2 regions of the Cellulosimicrobium sp. TH-20 genome follow, and region 2 is predicted to be linked to the other one. Evidence: riboswitches for the same ligand, from Rfam matches in the RefSeq annotation. Region 2 holds a riboswitch; the other holds the start of a gene.

Region 1 (9,453 bases), 1.5 Mb from region 2:
GCTCGTGCTGCGCGGCCGCGTCTGGGCGTGGGTCCCGCTGGTGGTCGCCGCGGCCGTCGCGCTGCGCGAGGTCCGCTACCTGCAGCGCGCCGCCCGGGGCGGCCGGCCCCGGTACCAGGAGAACGCCCCGCGCTGACCGCCGGGCGGTCGCTCGTCCGGGCCGCCGTGCGGTCGGCCGTGGGGTCGCCCGTGCGGCCGGCGGTGCGAGAGCGTGCACCTCGCGGGCCACGAGGACCACGCACTCGTCATCCGGAGGTCGCACCCCGGCGGGCCGCAGGATCCACCGGACGGGCGACGCGCCCGGGGTGCGCCGCGGGACAGACTGTCGGTACGGCGCCGGTCAGCGGCGCCGGCCAACCTCCGGAGGCGCACCGTGACCCCCACCCCCGCCCGGGACACCGCGTTCCCCGCCCACGACGGCGCACCCGAGCAGCCGTCCGCCCGCGCGGCCGCGCGCGGCCTGCGCTTCACCGCGCGCCGCGCGTCCCGGGCCCGACGGCGGGGCGCGGCCCCCGCGCGTCGGCCTGCCGTCCCCCCGGTCGAGCGGGCGAACGGCTGGGTCGTCGCGCTGGCCGTGGCCGCAGGAGCCGTGCTCTTCTCGACCCTCGCGATGAAGGCGTTCCTCGGCGGCTGACCCTCGGTCCGGCGCCCGCGGCCCGCGCACCAGGGATCTCGCCGACGCCCGCGGTCTCACCCGCCCCAGCCGTCGACGCGGGGCCACCACGGGTCTACCGTCGAAGCACGGGCGCCGCTGCCGACGGCACGCGCCCGGCCACCGTAGGGCCGGAGGCCGCCCCGGGGCTCAGGCCCCGCCGGCGGCCGCCTCGTCCCACACCACGACGTCGCCCGCCCGGACCGTGCCGGACGACAGCAGCCGGCACACGACGCCGCCCCGCGCGTGCATCGCGCGCATCGCGCCGGGCGCGATCCAGTCGTCGAGCAGCCGGCACGGCGCGGCGATCCGGAGCACCTGGAGCTCGACGTCCCCGATCCGCAGGAACGACCCCGGCTTCGTGGGCAGGTCGCCGTGGGTGAGCGTGACGTTGCGCCGGGTGAGACCGGGGTCGATCTCCTGCCCGAGGTCCGCGGAGGCCGCCGCGAGGTCGGTGAGCGTCTGGATCGTCACGTGCCGGTGCTTCGACCCGTGGTACCGGTCGCCGACGAGGCCCTTGCCCTCCTCCGCCTCGACCGACGCGACGACCCGCGTCGGCAGCCGACGGGCCTTCGCGACGTGGATCGCGTGCACGCGAGGCTGGTCCGGCATGGCCCCAGCCTCGCACCCGGCGCCGCCCCAGGGCCACCGCCCCGGGCCGGGCGAGCGCCGGGTACCGGTGTACCGTCCGGTGCATGACCGACGTCCGCAGCCGCACCCATGCCCAGGCCGTCGACGCAGCGATCGAGCTCTTCACCCGCAAGGGGTACGAGCAGACGACCGTCGAGGAGATCGCCGACGCCGCCCAGGTCAGCCGCGCCACCTTCTTCCGCCGCTACGGGTCCAAGGAGGACGTGGTCTTCGCGGACCACGAGCTCCTGCTCGACGAGGTCGTCGTCATGCTCGCCGCGACGCGGCCCGTGCCCGACGCCGAGGGGCACCTCACGCCCGACCCGACGGTCGACCCGTACCTCGAGGTGTGCCGCGCGGCGCGGCTGGTGTTCGACCACCACGTCGGTCAGCGCAAGACGTCCCTGGCCCGCTGGCAGCTCCTCCAGCAGGTGCCGGCGCTGCGCGACCGCGAGCTCGTCACGACCCACCGCTACGAGCGCGCGTTCACCGCGTACCTGCGCGACGCGCTCCCGCCGGACGAGCGCCGCTCGACGGCGTCCATCGCGTTCGCGGCGTCCGTCGTCGCCGTGCACAACGCGCTCCTGCGCCGGTGGTTGCGCTCCCCCGAGCAGGACCTGCGCCCCCAGCTCGAGGAGGCGTTCGCGGACCTGCGCCGTGCCGCCGTCGGCCGGTACGCCGCGCCAGACGCCGCCGCCCAGGAGCGCAGCGGGGACGGCGTGCCCGCGGCGCGCCGCGTCGTCGTGACCGTGGTGGACGCGGACGCGGACGCGCAGGGCGTCGCGGACGACGTCGCGCGCGCCGTCCGCGACGCCCTGGCCTGACCCCTCCCGCCCCGCCCCGCCGAGCAGGTGGTCCTGGTTCGTCTGCGCCCGCGGACGGACCAGGACCACCTGCTCGGCGGCGCAGGGTCGCATCGTGTTTCAGTCCGTGGGACGGTGCGGTGCGAGTCCCGTGCCCGGGGAATGCGCGAGTAGCATCGGCGGTTGCAGAACGCAGTACGCACGAACGTGCTCCGGGGTCGGTGCAATTCCGAGCCGGCGGTGACAGTCCGCGACCCGCGCCCACGCGCGGTTGACCTGGTGGAACTCCAGGACCGACGGTGACAGTCCGGATGGGAGGAAGCACGTGCGGCGCGGCCGTCCTCGGCCGGGCTCTCGCGAGCCCGCGCGACGGGGCGCGGTCTCGCCGTGGTGAGCGACGCCGTCGGGCCCTCGTGGCCCGGCCCGGCCGCCCGCCCTCACCCCGGAGCGCCCGTGCCCGGGAGGACGAGGACATCCGATGGACCTGATCCACGCGCTGTTCGACGCGCAGCTGACGATCGGCGACCAGCATCTGCTGTGGCGCGAGATCGTGGGCAACGGGTTCGGCCTGGCGTCGGCGCTGGGCGGCATGCGGCGCAAGGTGTGGGCGTGGCCCGTGGGCATCGTCGGCAACCTGCTGCTGCTCACGGTGTTCCTCGGCGCGGTGTTCGCGACGCCCAACCCCGTCAACCTGCTCGGCCAGGCGGGCCGCCAGGTGATGTTCGTCGTCGTGTCGGTCTACGGGTGGGTGCAGTGGCGCAAGACCCAGGCGCGGCTCGGTGACGCCGACGCGGACAGCCACGGCGTCGCCGTCGTGCCGCGCTGGGCGTCGTGGCGCCAGCGCGTGTTCCTCGTCGTCGCGCTCGTCGGCGGCACAGCCCTCCTGACCCCGGTCTTCCGCGCGCTCGAGTCGTACGAGCCCGTCTGGGCCGACGCGTGGATCTTCATGGGCTCGCTGCTCGCGACGTACGGCATGGCGAAGGGCTGGGTCGAGTTCTGGCTCATCTGGGTCGCCGTGGACGTCGTGGGCGTGCCCCTGCTGATCTCGGCCGGCTTCTACGCGTCCGCGTTCATGTACGTGTTCTACGGCGCGTTCACGCTCGTCGGGTTCTTCGTGTGGTGGCGCGTCAACCGCCGCGCGGCCGCCGCTGCCGAGGCGGACGCCGCGGCGGCGGGCGCGCCCGCCTGACCCGCCGGTCACCCGACCCAACCCAACACCGATACCCCGTCTCGATTGACTGAGACGGGGTATCGCTGCACTATGGGAGGGACCGCCGCCGACGCCGGGCCCGCACCCCGGGCAACCGCGTCGAGGACGGTCGACCGACCGCAGCCGCCCTCCCAGGGGAGCACCGATGCCCACCACCCCGATCATGCCCGGCGTCACCGAGCCCACCTACGACCTCGCGACCCCGCTCGACCTCGACTACGCCGGCGCGTTCGCCGACGCGACCGAGGAGGACCGCGCCCACCTGCAGCGCGTCCGGCAGTTCGTCCAGGACGAGGTGCTGCCCGTCATCGACGACTACTGGGAGCGCGCCGAGGTCCCGTTCGACCTCGTCAAGCGCATGGGCGAGCTCGACCTGCTGCGTGACGGCGTCGACGTCGACGGTCGTCCGCACGTGAGCCAGCTCGCCGCCGGCCTCGCCGCCATGGAGATGTCGCGGGGCGACGGCTCCGTCGCGACGATCTGCGGCGTCCAGGGCGGTCTCGCGCTGCGCAGCATCCAGATGCTCGGCTCCGACGAGCAGCGGGCGAAGTACGCCGAGCCCATGGCGCGCGGGGAGATCCTCGGCGCGTTCGCGCTCACCGAGCCCACCCACGGCTCGGACTCCGTCTCGCTCGAGACGACGGCGCGCAAGGAGACGCGCGACGGCGTCGAGGGCTACGTGCTGAACGGCGAGAAGAAGTGGATCGGCAACGGGTCGTCGGGCCACGTCACGGTCGTGTGGGCGCGCCTCGTCGGCGACGACGGCGACGGCCAGGTCCACGGGTTCGTCGTGCCGCAGGACACCCCGGGCTACACGGGCACGACCATCACCGGCAAGGTGTCGCTCCGCGCGATCTGGCAGGCGCACGTCGTGCTCGACGACGTGTTCGTCCCCGCCGAGAACGCCCTGCCGGGCGCGCGGTCGTTCAAGGACACCTCGCGCGTGCTCTTCGCGACGCGCCTCGGGGTGGCGTGGGCCGCCGTCGGGCACGCGGTCGCGTGCTACGAGGCCGCGGTCGCGTACGCGAAGCAGCGCGTCCAGTTCGGGCGCCCGCTCGCCGCGAACCAGATGGTGCAGGAGCGCCTCACGCGGATGCTCTCGACGATCACGCAGCTCCAGCTCCTCGTCGCGCAGATGACGCGGCTCGACGAGGCGGGGACGCTCACCGGCCCGCAGGCGTCGCTCGCGAAGTACACGTGCACCCGCGGGGCGCGCGAGGTCGCGGCGAGCGCGCGCGACCTGCTCGGCGGCAACGGGATCCTGCTCCAGAACCGCGTCGCGCGGCACTTCGCCGACATCGAGGCCCTGCACACGTACGAGGGCACCGAATCGGTCCAGGCGCTCATCGTCGGGCGCGACATCACGGGCGTCTCCGCGTTCGTCTGACGGTCCCGAGGGCGCATGCCCTCCCCCGCTCCCCGGCGCCGCTCGCCCCTCCTCGCGGCGCCGGGGCTCCTGTTCGCCCCGTCTCCTCGCCCTCCCGGATCGGAGTCCCATGAGCACCGACGCCAGCCCCATGCCCGACGCCGCCGCCGTCACCCCCGAGGACGAGGTCACCCCGGTCCTCCTGCACGGCGCGCGCACCCCGTTCGCGCGCTTCCGCGGCGCGCTCGCCTCGCTCTCGGCGGCCGAGCTCGGCGCGCACGCGATCCGCGGCGCGCTCGCGGCCGCGGGCGTCGCGCCGGAGCAGGTCGACACGGTGATCGTCGGGCAGGTCGTGCAGGCGGGCGCCAAGCAGGGCCCCGCGCGCCAGGCCGCGATCCTCGCGGGCCTCGGCTGGGACGTGCCCACCGTGACGATCAACAAGCTGTGCCTCTCGGGCCTCACCGCGATCATCGACGCGGCCCGGCTGGTCCGCACGGGCGAGGCGAGCGTCGTCGTCGCGGGTGGCCAGGAGTCCATGACGAACGCGCCGCACCTCGTCGTCGGGTCGCGCTCCGGGTTCGCGTTCGGGGACGTGACGATGGCCGACTCGCTCACGCACGACGGGCTGAACGACCCGTTCAGCGGCGAGGTCATGGGCGAGCTCACCGACCGCGGCTGCGCGACGCGCGGCATCGGCCGCCCCGAGCAGGACGCGTTCGCGCTGCGCTCGCACCAGCGGGCCGCCGCGGCGCGCGACGCCGGGCGGCTCGCCGAGGAGATCGCCCCCGTCGAGGTGCCGCAGCGGCGGGGCGAGCCGGTCGTCGTCGAGCACGACGAGGGCGTGCGCGCCGACACGACGCTCGAGGCCCTGGAGCGCCTGCGCCCGGCCTTCGTGCGGGACGGGACCATCACCGCCGGGTCGAGCTCGCCCCTGTCCGACGGCGCGGCGGCGGTCGTCGTCGCGAGCCGCGCCTTCGCGAAGCGCAACGGCCTGCCGTGGCTCGCCGAGATCGGCGCGGCGGGCCAGGTCGCGGGGCCCGACAACTCGCTGCACTCCCAGCCGGCGCGAGCCATCGAGGCCGCTGTGAAGCGCGAGGGGATCGCCGCGGCGGACCTCGACCTCGTGGAGATCAACGAGGCGTTCGCCGCCGTCGCGCTGCAGTCGGTCGCGGACCTCGGCATCGACGCGGACGTGGTCAACGCCGACGGCGGCGCCATCGCGCTCGGCCACCCGGTCGGCGCGTCGGGCGCTCGGCTCGCGCTGCACCTCGCGCTCGCGCTCCGTCGCCGCGGGGGCGGCGTCGGCGCGGCGGCGCTGTGCGGCGGCGGCGGTCAGGGGGACGCGCTCGTCCTGCGCGTCTGACCCTCCGGGCGGGCCCCCGTCGGGGCTCCGCCGCGCGAGCCGACCAACCCTGGTGCACGATGCTGCACCAGGGTTGGCGCGTTTCGGCCGCCGCGGTGTGACGCAGATCGCGCCACGACGGCCGGGTTTCGCGTCATGGATCGCGTCTGACGTGGTCCCTCTCCCTGGAACCGCCCCCCCCACGAGAGGACCGTCATGACCACCGTGACCGACGCAGCCCGCCGTACCGCGAGCCGTGCGCGCCGCTCGCACCTGTCCGCCGTCGCCGTCGCGCTCGTCGGGCTCGCCGCAGGCTTCGCCGCGGCGCCCTACCTGCTCGGCTGACGCCTCCCGCTCGACGAGCCCGGGACCGCGGTCCCGGGCTCTCGTCATGCCCTGGTCGCCTCGTTCGCCGCGGGCTCGCGCGCGAGCAGCTCCTCCAGCCGGTCGAGCAGCGGGACCTGGCCCGCGACCACGAGCCCGCGGGCGCGCGCGAGCGCGAACCAGCCGGCCCGGTCGAGCTCCGGGAACTCCTGCATGCGTCCCGAGCGCGGCGGCCACTCCAGCGCGAACGTGTTGCTCGCGATCGTCGTGACGTCGAGGTCCGCCTCCCGCGCCCACGCCGCGACGAGCTTGCCCGCGCGCTGGCGCACCGTGCCGAGGTCGAGGTCCGGTGCCGCGCCGGCGGGAGCCGGGACGCCGAGCTCCTCGGCGAACTCGCGCAGCGCCGCCGCGTGCTCGTCCTCCCCCGGCTCCACCTCGCCCTTGGGGATCGTCCACCCGCCCGCGTCCTTGCGCGCCCACAGCGGGCCCCCCATGTGCCCGAGGAGCACCTCGACGACGTCGGCACGGAACCGGTAGAGCACGAGCCCTGCTGACTGCTTCACCCCTCCTTCCTACACAGCCGACGCCGGACCGGCCCGTCGGGGCCGCGCGGACCACCCGCCGAGGGCGTCTCGGGGTCGTGTCCGGGGGCCTGTCGGGGGTCTGTCGGCGGCACGGCGTAGCGTCGGCAGCACCAGGACCGGGACCGCAGAAGGGGACGACCATGGCCACGCAGAGCGTCACGCACCTCAACCCGCCCGGGCTGCACCGCAACCCCGCGTTCTCGCAGGGCACCATCGTCGAGACGAGCCGCACGCTCTACGTCGGCGGGCAGAACGGCACGGACGCCGCGGGCGCGATCGTCGAGGGCGGCATCGCGGCCCAGACGGCGCAGGCGCTGCGCAACGTCCTCGCCGTGCTGGCCGAGGCAGGCGCCGGGCCAGAGGACGTCGCGCGGCTCGCCGTCTACCTCGACCCCGAGGCCGACCTCATGGAGGGCTTCGCCGCCGTCGGCGAGGTCTGGGGCCCGCACCCCGCCGCCGTGACCGTCCTGCGGGTCGGGATCGGGCGGCCGGGCGCGCTCGTCGAGATCGAGGCGGTCGCGGCGCTCCCCGCCTGACGCGAGGCACCCGCTCCCGCGCGCGACGTCACGGGGGTGCCGCTACTGTCCGGGGGTGCCAGCCGACCGGACCCCGTACCGCGCCCTGTGGCGGGCGGCGGCGTACGGGGTCGCGGCCTCGCTCCCCGTGCTCGCGCTCGCCTGGCTCGTGCGCGCGGAGTCGGGGGTCGTCGTCGACGCCGACCGCGCCGCCGTCGCCGCGGCGACGCGGTTCGCCGGCGAGCGCCCCGCGCTCGAGCGCGCGCTCCTCGTGGGGCAGGAGGCGCTCGCCGCGCGGTGGATGAACCTCGCCGCGATGGGCGTGTGCGTCTGGGCGTGGCGACGCCACGGGCTCGGGTCGCGCGCGGCCTGGGCGGCCGGGACGATCTGGGGCGCGTGGGCTCTCGGCCTCGGCGCGAAGGAGGTCGTCGGCCGCGCGCGGCCCGTCCTCGAGGACGCCGTGTCGACCGTGCCGGGCGCGAGCTTCCCCTCCGGGCACGCGATGAACGCGGCGGCCGTCGGGGTGACGCTCAGCGTGCTCGTCTGGCCGCTGCTCGGGCGGCGAGGCCGCGTCGCGGTGGTCGGCGGTGCGACGGCGCTCGCCCTCGTCACCGCGGCCGACCGCGTGCTGCTCGGCGCGCACTACCCGTCCGACGTCGTCGGCGGGATCCTCCTCGGCGGCGCGGTCGCGGGGGCGTCCGCCGTCGGCTACCACGGGTGGACCGCCGCGCGGTCCGGCCGTCCCTCCGGTGACACTCCCAGGAACGAGGTCTGATGCAACCCTTCGTGCACCGCTACGAGCTGGACACGACCCGCCCCACGGCGAAGGAGGTGCTGCGCGACGTCGGTCTGCGGGCGTTCCTCCCGGGGGCGGTGCTGTGGGTGGTCATCGTCGCGACGGGCTTCCTCGTCACCGGACCGCTCGGCGACCTGCCGGGCGAGGTCGCGGTCAACCGGTGGTTCGAGCAACGGCGCACGCCGTTCTGGGACACCGTCACCGACGTGCTCTCCCTCATCGGCACGACCGAGTTCATCATCGGCGGCACGCTGCTCACCGTCGCGCTCGTGTGGTGGCGCACCCGGCAGTGGTGGTTCGCCCTCGTGCCCGCGCTCGCCGTCGCACTGCAGGCGCTGATCTTCCTCACGTCGTCGATCGTCGTGGGGCGCGAGCGGCCCGACGTCTCGCGGCTCGACGAGGCGCCCCCGACGTCCAGCTTCCCCTCGGGGCACACGGGCGCGTCGGCGGCGTTCTACCTGACGCTCGCCCTGCTCGCGCAGCGCATCACGAACCCGGTCCTGCGCGTCGTCGTGACGGTGCTGTGCTGCCTCGTGCCGCTCGGCGTGGGGCTCTCGCGGCTCTACCGCGGCGCCCACGGGCCGGCGGACGTCGTCGTGGGGCTCCTCAACGGCATCGTGTGCTGCGTCCTCGCGTGGCACTATCTGCGCCGCGACCTGCGTTCGAAGCGCTGAGACCCCGGGGGGACGCGCTCCCGGCACCCCGTCGGCGCCGCTCTCCCCCACCACGACGACGGCGGGCCCGGTCCGAAGACCGGGCCCGCCGTCGTCGTGCGGGGGCGGTCCGGGCGCGCGCGGCACCCGGACCAGCCGTCAGCTCAGGCGCACAGACCCACCGGGTCCCACGAGCCCCACGTCACGGAACCGGGGAGCTCGCCCTTCGTCCACCACTGGGCCGTGTAGTTCACGCCGGCGCGGGACACGGTCTGGCCGCCGGTGTAGACGGCCTCGCGCGACCAGGCCGGGGCGCAGACCGCCGCCTCGACCTCGGGCGCGGTGCCGCAGGGGCCGATCTTCTTCCAGGCGTTGCTGGCACCCGGCTCCTGGTTGCGGGTCCACCACTGGGCCTTGTACTCCGAGCCCTCGTGCGAGACGACCTCACCACCGGTGTAGACGCCGGTGCCGTACCAGGGCACCGCGCACTCCTCGGCCACGCCGGGACCGGGGGTCGCCGCGCGCAGCGTCGAGCCCAGGGCGTCGCCGAGCTCGTTGCGGTAGTCGCCGGAGAGGTC
Region 2 (9,453 bases):
TCCACACCCCGAAACGAACGGTCCTCACCCTTTCATGACTGCTGACGTCGTCGCGCCCTCGCACGCCCTCGACCACTCCACCGACACCTCCCCCGCCGTCGCGGAGCAGACCGCTCCCACCGGCCCCGTGTTTTCCGACCTCGGCCTGCCCGCGCCCCTCGAGCGCGCCGTCGCCGACCTCGGGTTCGTCACCCCGTCCGCGATCCAGGCCGAGGCCATCCCCGCGCTCCTCGCGGGCCGCGACATCACCGGCGTCGCGCAGACCGGCACCGGCAAGACCGCCGCGTTCGGCCTCCCGCTGCTCGCCGCGATCGACCCCACGCTGCGGCGCGTGCAGGCCGTCGTCCTCACCCCGACGCGCGAGCTCGCGATGCAGGTCGCCGACGCCGTCGAGTCGTTCGCGGCGCACCTGCCCAAGGTCGACGTCGTCGCCGTGTACGGCGGCTCGCCCTACCAGCCGCAGCAGCGGGCGCTCGCGGCCGGGGCGCAGGTCGTCGTCGGCACGCCCGGGCGCGTCATCGACCACATCGAGCGCGGCACCCTCGTGCTCGACGACGTGCGCTTCCTCGTGCTCGACGAGGCCGACGAGATGCTGCGCATGGGCTTCGCGGAGGACGTCGACACGATCTTCTCCCGCGCGCCGCGCGAGCGTCAGGTCGCGCTGTTCTCCGCGACGATGCCCGCCCCGATCCGCCGCGTCGCGAACGAGCACCTCACCGACCCGGTCGAGATCGCCGTCGCCCGCCAGTCCTCCACGGTGACGAGCGTGCGCCAGACGTACGCCGTCGTGCCGTTCCGCCACAAGACCGGCTCCCTCGTGCGCGTCCTCGCCACGTCCGACGCCGAGGCCGCGATCGTGTTCACCCGCACGCGCGGCGCCGCGGAGGAGGTCGGGTCCGCGCTCGTCGAGCGCGGCATCTCGGCCGCGACCATCTCGGGCGACGTCGCGCAGAAGGAGCGCGAGCGGATCGTGGAGCGCCTGCGCTCCGGTGCGCTCGACGTCCTCGTCGCGACCGACGTCGCCGCGCGCGGCCTCGACGTGGACCGCATCGGTCTCGTCGTGAACTTCGACCTGCCGGGCGAGCCCGAGGCGTACGTGCACCGCATCGGCCGCACCGGCCGCGCGGGCCGCACCGGCGAGGCCCTGAGCTTCGTCACCCCGCACGAGCGCGGGCGCCTGCGCGCGATCGAGCGCACGACCCGCACCCCGCTGCAGGAGATCGAGATCCCCTCCCCCGCGGACGTGTCCGCGCACAAGGTGCGGGCCCTGCTCGGGCAGGTCCCCGCCCGCCAGGAGGCAGGCCGCCTGTCGATGTACGCCGACATGGTGCGCACCTTCCTCGCCGAGCACGACGTCGACCCGGTCGACCTCGCCGCGGCCATGGCGGCGCTCGCGGTCGGTGACGACGGGCCGCGTGCCCGTGAGGAGCAGGAGCGGTTCGAGGCGGAGCGGGCCGCGGCGCGCGAGCAGTCGAAGGCGCGTCGTACGGAGCGCGCGGGCGAGCGTCCGTCGCGCGGTGACCGTGCGTCGGGCCGGCGCGAGGGCGACGGGACGCGCGGTATCCGCCGCGACGCCGTCGGGACGCGCTACCGCCTGTCCGTGGGGCACAAGGACGGCGTGATGCCGGGCGGGATCGTGGGCGCGCTGACGAACGAGGCGGGTCTGGCCGGGTCGGACGTCGGCAAGATCGACATCTTCCCGTCGTTCTCGCTCGTGGACATCACCGCCCCGCTCGACGCGGACACGATGGACCGCATCTCGCGGGCGCGGGTCGCGGGCAAGGCGCTGCGCATCCGTCTCGACGAGGGCGCGCCCGCGTCCCGGGGCCCGCGTGCCGGGCACGGCCCGTCGGGTCGTCGTGACGAGCGTCGTGACCGGTTCGACCGTGCCGACGACCGGGGCGAGCGCAAGCCGCGCCACCGCGCCGCGTTCTGACCCGCGCCGCCGGCGGCAATCCCGCCGGCGCACGACGACGGCCCCCGGATCTCCTCGATCCGGGGGCCGTCGTCGTCGGTACGGGGTGACCCGTGGCGCGGGCACGGGAGGCCCGCGCCTGCGGTCCTTACTCGTGGGCCTCGCCGTGCGCCTTCACCAGGGCGGCGAGGCGACGCGCCTCCGCCTCGCCCCGGGCGCCGTCGGCCCGTTGGATGCCCATGACGGCGAGGGTGGACCCGTCCGCGAGGTCGAGACGCACCCACGCGTCGCCGGAGCCGAAGCGGACCGACACGATCTGGGGCCAGGCGAGGCGGCGCGTGTAGATGACGTTGCGCACCCGCAGGCCCTCGCGCGTCGGGACGGCGTGCACGCCGCCCAGGCGCCACAGCAGCCACGCCGCGAACAGCGCGAACGCCGCGATGGACAGCCGGTTCACCCACGACGTGCCGAGCGGCCCCGTCGCGGACAGCCCCACCACGACGCACCCGCCGACGACGACCACGCCCGTCGCCCAGGCCGACACCAGGCCGAACCGGGGCCGGAACGTGCGGTACGGGTCGTCGTCGCGGTCGCCCGGCAGGCCGGGGTCGGGGAACGGGTCGGTGCTCATGCCGCCACCGTCTCACACCCGCCGACCACCCACCGGGGGCCGAGGTTCAGAGGCGCGAGGCGTGGATCCGGGTCACGAGGATCGCGCGCGCACCCACGTCGTACAGGGCGTCCATGACCTGGTTCGTGCGGTCGCGGCGCACCATCGCCCGCACCGCCGCCCAGTCCCGGTCGTGCAGCGGCGACACCGTGGGCGACTCCAGGCCCGGCGTGATCGCGACCGCACGGTCCACGAGCGACACCGGCACGTCGTAGTCCATGAGGACGTACTCGTGCGCCGTCAGCACCCCCTGCAGACGACGGGACAGCACCTCCACCCCCGCCGGGACGTCCGCCTCCGCAACCTTGCGCGGCCGGATCAGCACCGCCTCCGACACCAGGATCGGGTCGCCGAACACCTCCAGGCCGGCGCCCCGCAGCGTCGTGCCCGTCGAGACCACGTCCGCGACGACGTCCGCCACCCCGAGCTGCACCGCCGACTCGACCGCACCGTCCAGGTGCACCACCGTCGCGTCCACCCCGTGCGCCCGCAGGTGCCCCTCCACGAGGACCTCGTACGACGTCGCGACCCGCAGCCCCTGCACCTGCTCCAACGACGTGATCGTCCCCGCCGGCGCCGCGTAGCGGAACGTCGACCCCCCGAACCCGAGCTGCATGTGCTCCACCGCGTCCGCGCCCGAGTCCAGCAGCAGGTCCCGACCCGTGACCCCGACGTCGACCGTGCCCGACCCCACGTACACCGCGATGTCGCGCGGGCGCAGGAAGAAGAACTCGGCGTCGTTGTCCGGGTCCGCCAGCACCAGCTCGCGCGGGTCACGGCGCTGGCGGTACCCCGCCTCGCGCAGCATCTCGACGGCGGGCTCGGACAGGGACCCCTTGTTGGGGACGGCGATACGCAGCATGACAGGACCTTCGTTCAGGGGATCGGGCAGGAAGAGGGGAACAGCAGGGACGAGCGAGGGGCGAGCGGCGCTCGCGGCCGGGAGCGGGGGACGCTCACCGGCGCGGCCGCTCACAGATGCTCGTACACGTCCTGCAGGCTCAGACCCTTCGCCAGCATGAGGACCTGCAGGTGGTAGAGGAGCTGGGAGATCTCCTCCGCCGTCTTCACGTCGCCCTCGTACTCGGCGGCCATCCACACCTCGGCGGCCTCCTCGACCACCTTCTTCCCGATCGCGTGCACGCCGGCGTCCAGCTCCGCGACCGTGCCGGAACCGGCAGGTCGCGTCGTGGCCTTCTCGGACAGCTCCGCGAACAGGGACTCGAACGTCTTCACGGGCTCCAGGGTATCCGCCGCCCGGACCCGGCCGGGGCGTGTCCGCCCAGCGGGCACGCCCCGACCCGGTCCGTCACAGGTCGCGCAGCGCCACGACCGTCGCGACCGCCGCCTCCGCGGCCTCCGCACCCTTGTCCTCGCGCGACCCCTCCAGGCCCGCCCGGTCCAGGGCCTGCTGCTCGTCGTCGCACGTCAGCACACCGAACCCCACCGGCACCCCCGTGCGCACGCTCACGTCCGTCAGACCCGACGTCGCCGCCTGGCACACGTACTCGAAGTGCGGCGTCCCCCCACGGATCACCACGCCCAGCGCCACCACCGCGTCCGCGCCGTGCTCCACCGCGCGTGCCGCCGCCACCGGCAGCTCGAACGACCCCGGCACCCGCACCACGCTCACGTGCGACACGTTCGCCGCCGCCAACGCCCGCCGCGCGCCCGCCAGCAACCCGTCCATCACCTCCGTGTGCCAGCTCGCCGCGACCACCGTCACCCGCAGCCCCGACCCGTCCACGCTCACCGTCGGCGCACCTGCCCCGCTCATCCCTCGTCCTCCTTCGTCTCCGTACCCGGCTCGTCGCCCGGCTCCACCAGGACAGCCCCGTCCGGGACCGCCACCGTGTCCAGCAGATGACCCATCGCCACCTTCTTCGTCACCAGGTACGCCCGGTTGTGCTCACCGTGACCCACCTCGATCCGCTCCGCCCCCACCACGTCGATGCCCGACGCCACCAGACCCGTCACCTTCGCCGGGTTGTTCGTCAGCAACCGCACCCGCGACAACCCCAGGTCCGCCAGGATCGCCGCCGCCGCCCCGTACTCCCGACGATCCACCGGCCACCCCAGCTCCAGGTTCGCCTGCACCGTGTCCAGACCAGCGTCCTGCAGCTCGTACGCCCCGATCTTCGCCAGCAACCCGATCCCCCGACCCTCGTGCCCCCGCAGGTACACCACCGCACCCCCCTCCGCCGCGACCCGCCCCAACGCCGCCCCCAGCTGCGGACCGCAGTCGCACCGCAACGACCCGAACGCGTCCCCCGTCAAGCACTCCGAGTGCACCCGCACCACCGGCACCACCTCCGTCCCGACGGCGCTCGCGGCCTCCGCACCAGCCTCACCCCGACCCGAGGCACCAGCAGGGGGGACCGCAGGGACCAGCGCCACGTGCTCCGCCCCCGTACGCAGGTCCCGGTACCCCACCACCCGGAACCGGCCGTGCACCGTCGGGAGCTCCGCCGACGACGTGCGGTGCACCCGCCGCGCCACCGCCTCCCGATCCGGCACCTCCGTGGCCACCGCAGGCGCCGAGTCGTGCACCCGCCGCCACGCCACCAGGTCCGCGATCGTGATCAGCACCAACCCGTCACGCTCCGCCAACGCCGCCGCGTCCCCCAGACGCATCATCGTCCCGTCGTCGTGCACCAGCTCCGCGATACCCCCGACCTCACCCCTCCCCGCCAGACGCACCAGGTCCACCGCGGCCTCCGTGTGCCCCGCACGATGCAGCACACCCCCCGGCACCGCCCGCAACGGCAGCACATGACCCGGCCGGATCAGATCACTCGCACCCGACGCCGGGTCCGCCAGCACCCGCAACGTCCGCGCCCGGTCCTCCGCCGAGATCCCCGTCGACACCCCCGTCGCCGCGTCCACCGTCACCGTGTACGCCGTCCGCCGCGGATCCTGGCTGTGCGGCACCATCAACGGCAGCTCCAACGCGTCCGCCCGCGCCGCCGGCATCGGCGCGCACAGGTACCCCGACGAGTGCCGGATCGTCCACGCCACCCACTCCGCCGACACCCCCTGCGCCGCGAACACCACGTCCGCCTCGTTCTCCCGGTCCGGCGAGTCCGCCACCAGCACCGGACGCCCCACCCGGATCGCCGCCAACGCCTCCTCGACCGACCCCAGCCGCACGGCCCCCGACCCCTCCGGCACCGCGGCGCTCGCGGACCCCGCGCCCGTCACGACGCGCTCCCGGGGACCACGCCGGACACCAGCAGGCGCTCGACGTACTTCGCGAGCACGTCCACCTCGAGGTTCACCCGGTCGCCCGGCACCAGTCGCCCGAGGATCGTCGCCTCGAGCGTCGTCGGGATCAGCGAGACGCCGAACGTCTCGTCGTCCACGTGCGTCACCGTCAACGACACCCCGCTCACCGCGATCGAGCCCTTCTCCGCCACGTAGCGCGTCAGACCCGCAGGGGCGGAGAGCACCAGGTCGTCCCACCGCTCCCCCGGCGCGCGGCTCACGAGCGTCCCGACGCCGTCCACGTGGCCCTGCACCACATGACCGCCCAGCCGCGCGTCCGCCCGGACGGCCCGCTCCAGGTTCACCGGCGACCCCGCCACGAGGTCACCCAGCGCAGTCCGCCGCAACGACTCCGGCATCACGTCCGCCGTGAACGACCCGTCGCCCCCGAGGCTCGTGACCGTCAGGCACACCCCGTTCACCGCGATCGAGTCACCGAGCGCCGCGTCCGACGCCGCGAGCGGCCCCTCGACCGTGAGCACCGCGTCCTCCCCCGCGCCGCCAGGGAACGCGATCCCCCGGACCCTGCCGATCTCCTCCACGATCCCCGTGAACATCAACCCACCCGTCCTTCCGTGCTCTTCCTGGACACCACCAGCGCGTCGTCCCCGACACGCCTCACCTCCACCGTGCGGAACCGGTGCGCGTCGGCGATCGTCGCCACACCCAACCCGTCCACCGCTCGCCGCCCGCCCCCCAGCAGCACCGGGGCCACGTACGCGTGCAGCTCGTCCACCGCGCCCGCGGCCAGGAACGCCGTCGCCAGCGTCGGACCGCCCTCCACCAGCACGTGCCGCACCTCGCGCTCCGCGAGCCGCTCCAGCACCTCACCGACGTCCCGCGTCAGCACGTGCACCAGCTCGCCACCCTCCCCGTGGACCCGCGCCGTCGGCGGGATCCCCCGCAGGCCCACGACCACCCGCAACGGCTGGTGCTCCGCCAGACGCGCGGCGCTCGCGGCCTCGTGGGACGAGCCGTGGGTGGGCACCCGCGCGGTGAGCTCGGGGTCGTCGGCCAGGAGCGTGCCCGTGCCGACGACGATCGCGTCCACCTCCGCCCGCACGCGGTGCGCGTGCTCGCGCGCCGCGGGCCCGGTGATCCACCGGCTCGTCCCGTCCGCGGCGGCCACGTAGCCGTCGAGCGTCGTAGCCGTCTTGAGCGTCACGTACGGCGTGCCGCGCCGGACGGCCGTGAGCCACACCCGCAGGAGCTCCTCGCCCTCGGCGGCGCGCAGGCCGCGCACGACGCGGACCCCCGCGGCCCGCAGCCGGTGCGCGCCGCCCGTGGCGACGGGGTTCGGGTCGTCGACGCCGAGCACGACCTCCGCCACGCCCGCGGCGACGAGGGCGTCGGCGCACGGGCCGGTGCGACCGGTGTGGGCGCACGGCTCGAGCGTCACGACCGCCGTCGCGCCGGCCACGTCGACGCCGCGCGCCCGGGCGTCCGCGAGGGCCGCCGCCTCGGCGTGCGGCGTCCCCGCGCCACGGTGCCACCCCTCGGCGAGCACGGGCCGCGGGTGCGGGTCGATCGAACCGGGCGCGGCGCCGTCGGGCAGGGTCGCGCCGGGCGGAGGGCCCAGCAGGACGCACCCGACGCGGGGGTTCGGCCCGTGCGCCGGCCCTCGGGCCGCCAGCTCGAGCGCGCGCGTCATCGCGTCGTCGACCGTCAGGGTGCGGGGATGCTCGCCCATCGTCCTCCTCCCGGGCACGGGCGCTCCGGGGTGAGGGCGGGCGGCGGGTCGAGCCACGAGGGCTCGACGGCGTCGCTCACCACGGCGAGGCCGTCACCGTCCCGGACGGGTGCACCGGCGGGTCGCCGGAGCACCACGCGCCGAGGCGTGGCCACGCCGCACGTGCTTCCTCCCATCCGGACTTTCACCGTCGGTCCTGGAGTTCCACCAGGTCAACCGCGCGTGGGCGCGGGTCGCGGACTGTCACCGCCGGCTCGGAATTGCACCGACCCCGGAGCACGTTCGTGCGTACTGCGTACTGCAACCGCCGATGTTACTCCGGGTGCGCCCCGCGCGGGTGCGACCGGCGGTCCGACGCGACCTCGCCCGCTCCCGTCGAGGTCGCCGCTCGCGAGCACCGCCTCCCCCTGAGCCGTCGAGCTTCGCCGTCCGACGGCTGGCTCCACTCTTTCTCCTTGCTCGGTGGTGAGGTTCTCGCGGTCTTGTGGATGGAAGATGTGCGCTTGGCACACTATTTTATGTGGAACGAAGAAGGGGCCCGAAGAGGGCCCCTTCCCGTCCTGACGTCAGTGAGAGTGCGCCGACGCCTCCGCCAGATCGCGCAGCGCCTGGATCTCCCCGGGCACGCTCTCCGCCCCGTAGACCGCCGACCCGGCGACGAAGACGTTCGCCCCCGCGTCCGCGGCCCGCTCGATCGTCGAGCGCGACACTCCCCCGTCGACCTGGATCCACACGTCGAGGCCCGACTCGCTCACGGCCTCGCGTGCCCGCCGGATCTTCGGCAGCGTCCCCTCGATGAAGGACTGCCCGCCGAAGCCCGGCTCGACCGTCATGACGAGGATCATGTCCACCTCGGTCAGCAGGTCCAGGAAGGGCTCCACCGGCGTCGCAGGACGCAGCGCGACGCCTGCGCGGGCTCCCAGACGGCGGAGCTCGCGAGCGAGCCGCACAGGGGCAGCAGCGGCCTCGGCGTGGAACGTGACCGACGCCGCCCCCGCCTCCGCGTAGGCCGGCGCCCAGCGGTCTGGGTCCTCGATCATGAGGTGGGCGTCGATCGGGACGGGCGACACCTGCGCCAGGCGCTCGAACACCGGCAGCCCGAGCGTCAGGTTCGGCACGAAGTGGTTGTCCATGACGTCGACGTGCGCGTAGTCCGCCGTGGCGATCGCGTTCAGGTCGCGCTCGAGGTTCGCGAAGTCGGCGGACAGGATGCTCGGTGCGATGAGGGCTGCCATGGGCCCAGCCTAGGGGCGCGTGCCGGAGCCCGGTGCTCGTACCCTCGTCGCGTGAGCGACCTCTCCTCCCCCTCCCCCGGCCCGGCCCCTGCCTCCGTCCGCGGCACGCCGCACCGCCCCGGGGACACGCACGCCTCCGCACCCGCCGTGACGGTGCGCCCGGCCACGGTGCACGACCTGCCGCGGGTCGCGGAGATCGCCGCCCCGTTCGTGCGCGACACGTGCGTGACGTTCGAGGAGGAGGTCTGGGACGTCCCGGCGTGGCACCGCAAGCTCGACGACGTCACCGCGCGCGGCCTGCCGTTCCTCGTCGCCGAGGTCGACGCCCCGGGCGGGCCGGGCTCCCCGACCGGCGCCGTCGTCGCGGGCTACGCGTACGCGTCGGCCTGGCGCCCCAAGCCCGCCTACCGGCACACCGCCGAGGACACGATCTACCTCGACCCGGAGCACGCCGGGCGCGGGGTGGGCACCGCGCTGCTCGCCGCGCTCCTGGAGGCGCTCGCCGCCGCGGGGGTCCGCCAGGTCGTCTCCGTCGTCGCCGACGTCCCCGAGGCCGCCGGGTCGCTCCCGCTGCACCGCCGCTTCGGCTTCGTCGAGGCCGGCCGCCTCACCGCCGTCGGGTTCAAGCACGGCCGCTGGGTCGACACGATCCTGCTCCAGCGCACCCTCTGACCACCCT

Evidence for each region. Region 2 has a riboswitch for FMN ahead of ribD (bifunctional diaminohydroxyphosphoribosylaminopyrimidine deaminase/5-amino-6-(5-phosphoribosylamino)uracil reductase RibD). Riboswitches for the same ligand answer to the same signal wherever they lie in the genome.
Region 1: another riboswitch for FMN. It lies ahead of pnuC (nicotinamide riboside transporter PnuC); the one in region 2 lies ahead of ribD (bifunctional diaminohydroxyphosphoribosylaminopyrimidine deaminase/5-amino-6-(5-phosphoribosylamino)uracil reductase RibD).

What each region holds. Positions count from the first base shown of each region.
Region 1 is NZ_CP020857.1:1,450,303-1,459,755, reverse strand. Features, by position in the region: gene B8281_RS06495 (hypothetical protein) at 1-136, shown strand, start outside; gene B8281_RS20025 (hypothetical protein) at 374-634, shown strand; gene B8281_RS06485 (MOSC domain-containing protein) at 803-1,264, opposite strand; gene B8281_RS06480 (TetR/AcrR family transcriptional regulator) at 1,348-2,106, shown strand; FMN riboswitch at 2,289-2,414, shown strand; gene pnuC (nicotinamide riboside transporter PnuC) at 2,564-3,274, shown strand; gene B8281_RS06470 (acyl-CoA dehydrogenase family protein) at 3,441-4,682, shown strand; gene B8281_RS06465 (acetyl-CoA C-acyltransferase) at 4,813-6,024, shown strand; gene B8281_RS19955 (hypothetical protein) at 6,220-6,348, shown strand; gene B8281_RS06460 (NUDIX domain-containing protein) at 6,393-6,890, opposite strand; gene B8281_RS06455 (RidA family protein) at 7,052-7,447, shown strand; gene B8281_RS06450 (phosphatase PAP2 family protein) at 7,503-8,201, shown strand; gene B8281_RS06445 (phosphatase PAP2 family protein) at 8,201-8,896, shown strand; gene B8281_RS06440 (glycosyl hydrolase family 18 protein) at 9,040-9,453, opposite strand, start outside.
Region 2 is NZ_CP020857.1:2,997,159-3,006,611, forward strand. Features, by position in the region: gene B8281_RS13260 (DEAD/DEAH box helicase) at 35-1,936, shown strand; gene B8281_RS13265 (PH domain-containing protein) at 2,064-2,546, opposite strand; gene hisG (ATP phosphoribosyltransferase) at 2,593-3,447, opposite strand; gene B8281_RS13275 (phosphoribosyl-ATP diphosphatase) at 3,558-3,821, opposite strand; gene ribH (6,7-dimethyl-8-ribityllumazine synthase) at 3,895-4,362, opposite strand; gene ribB (3,4-dihydroxy-2-butanone-4-phosphate synthase) at 4,359-5,735, opposite strand; gene B8281_RS13290 (riboflavin synthase) at 5,783-6,406, opposite strand; gene ribD (bifunctional diaminohydroxyphosphoribosylaminopyrimidine deaminase/5-amino-6-(5-phosphoribosylamino)uracil reductase RibD) at 6,406-7,539, opposite strand; FMN riboswitch at 7,698-7,823, opposite strand; gene rpe (ribulose-phosphate 3-epimerase) at 8,106-8,774, opposite strand; gene B8281_RS13305 (GNAT family N-acetyltransferase) at 8,826-9,446, shown strand.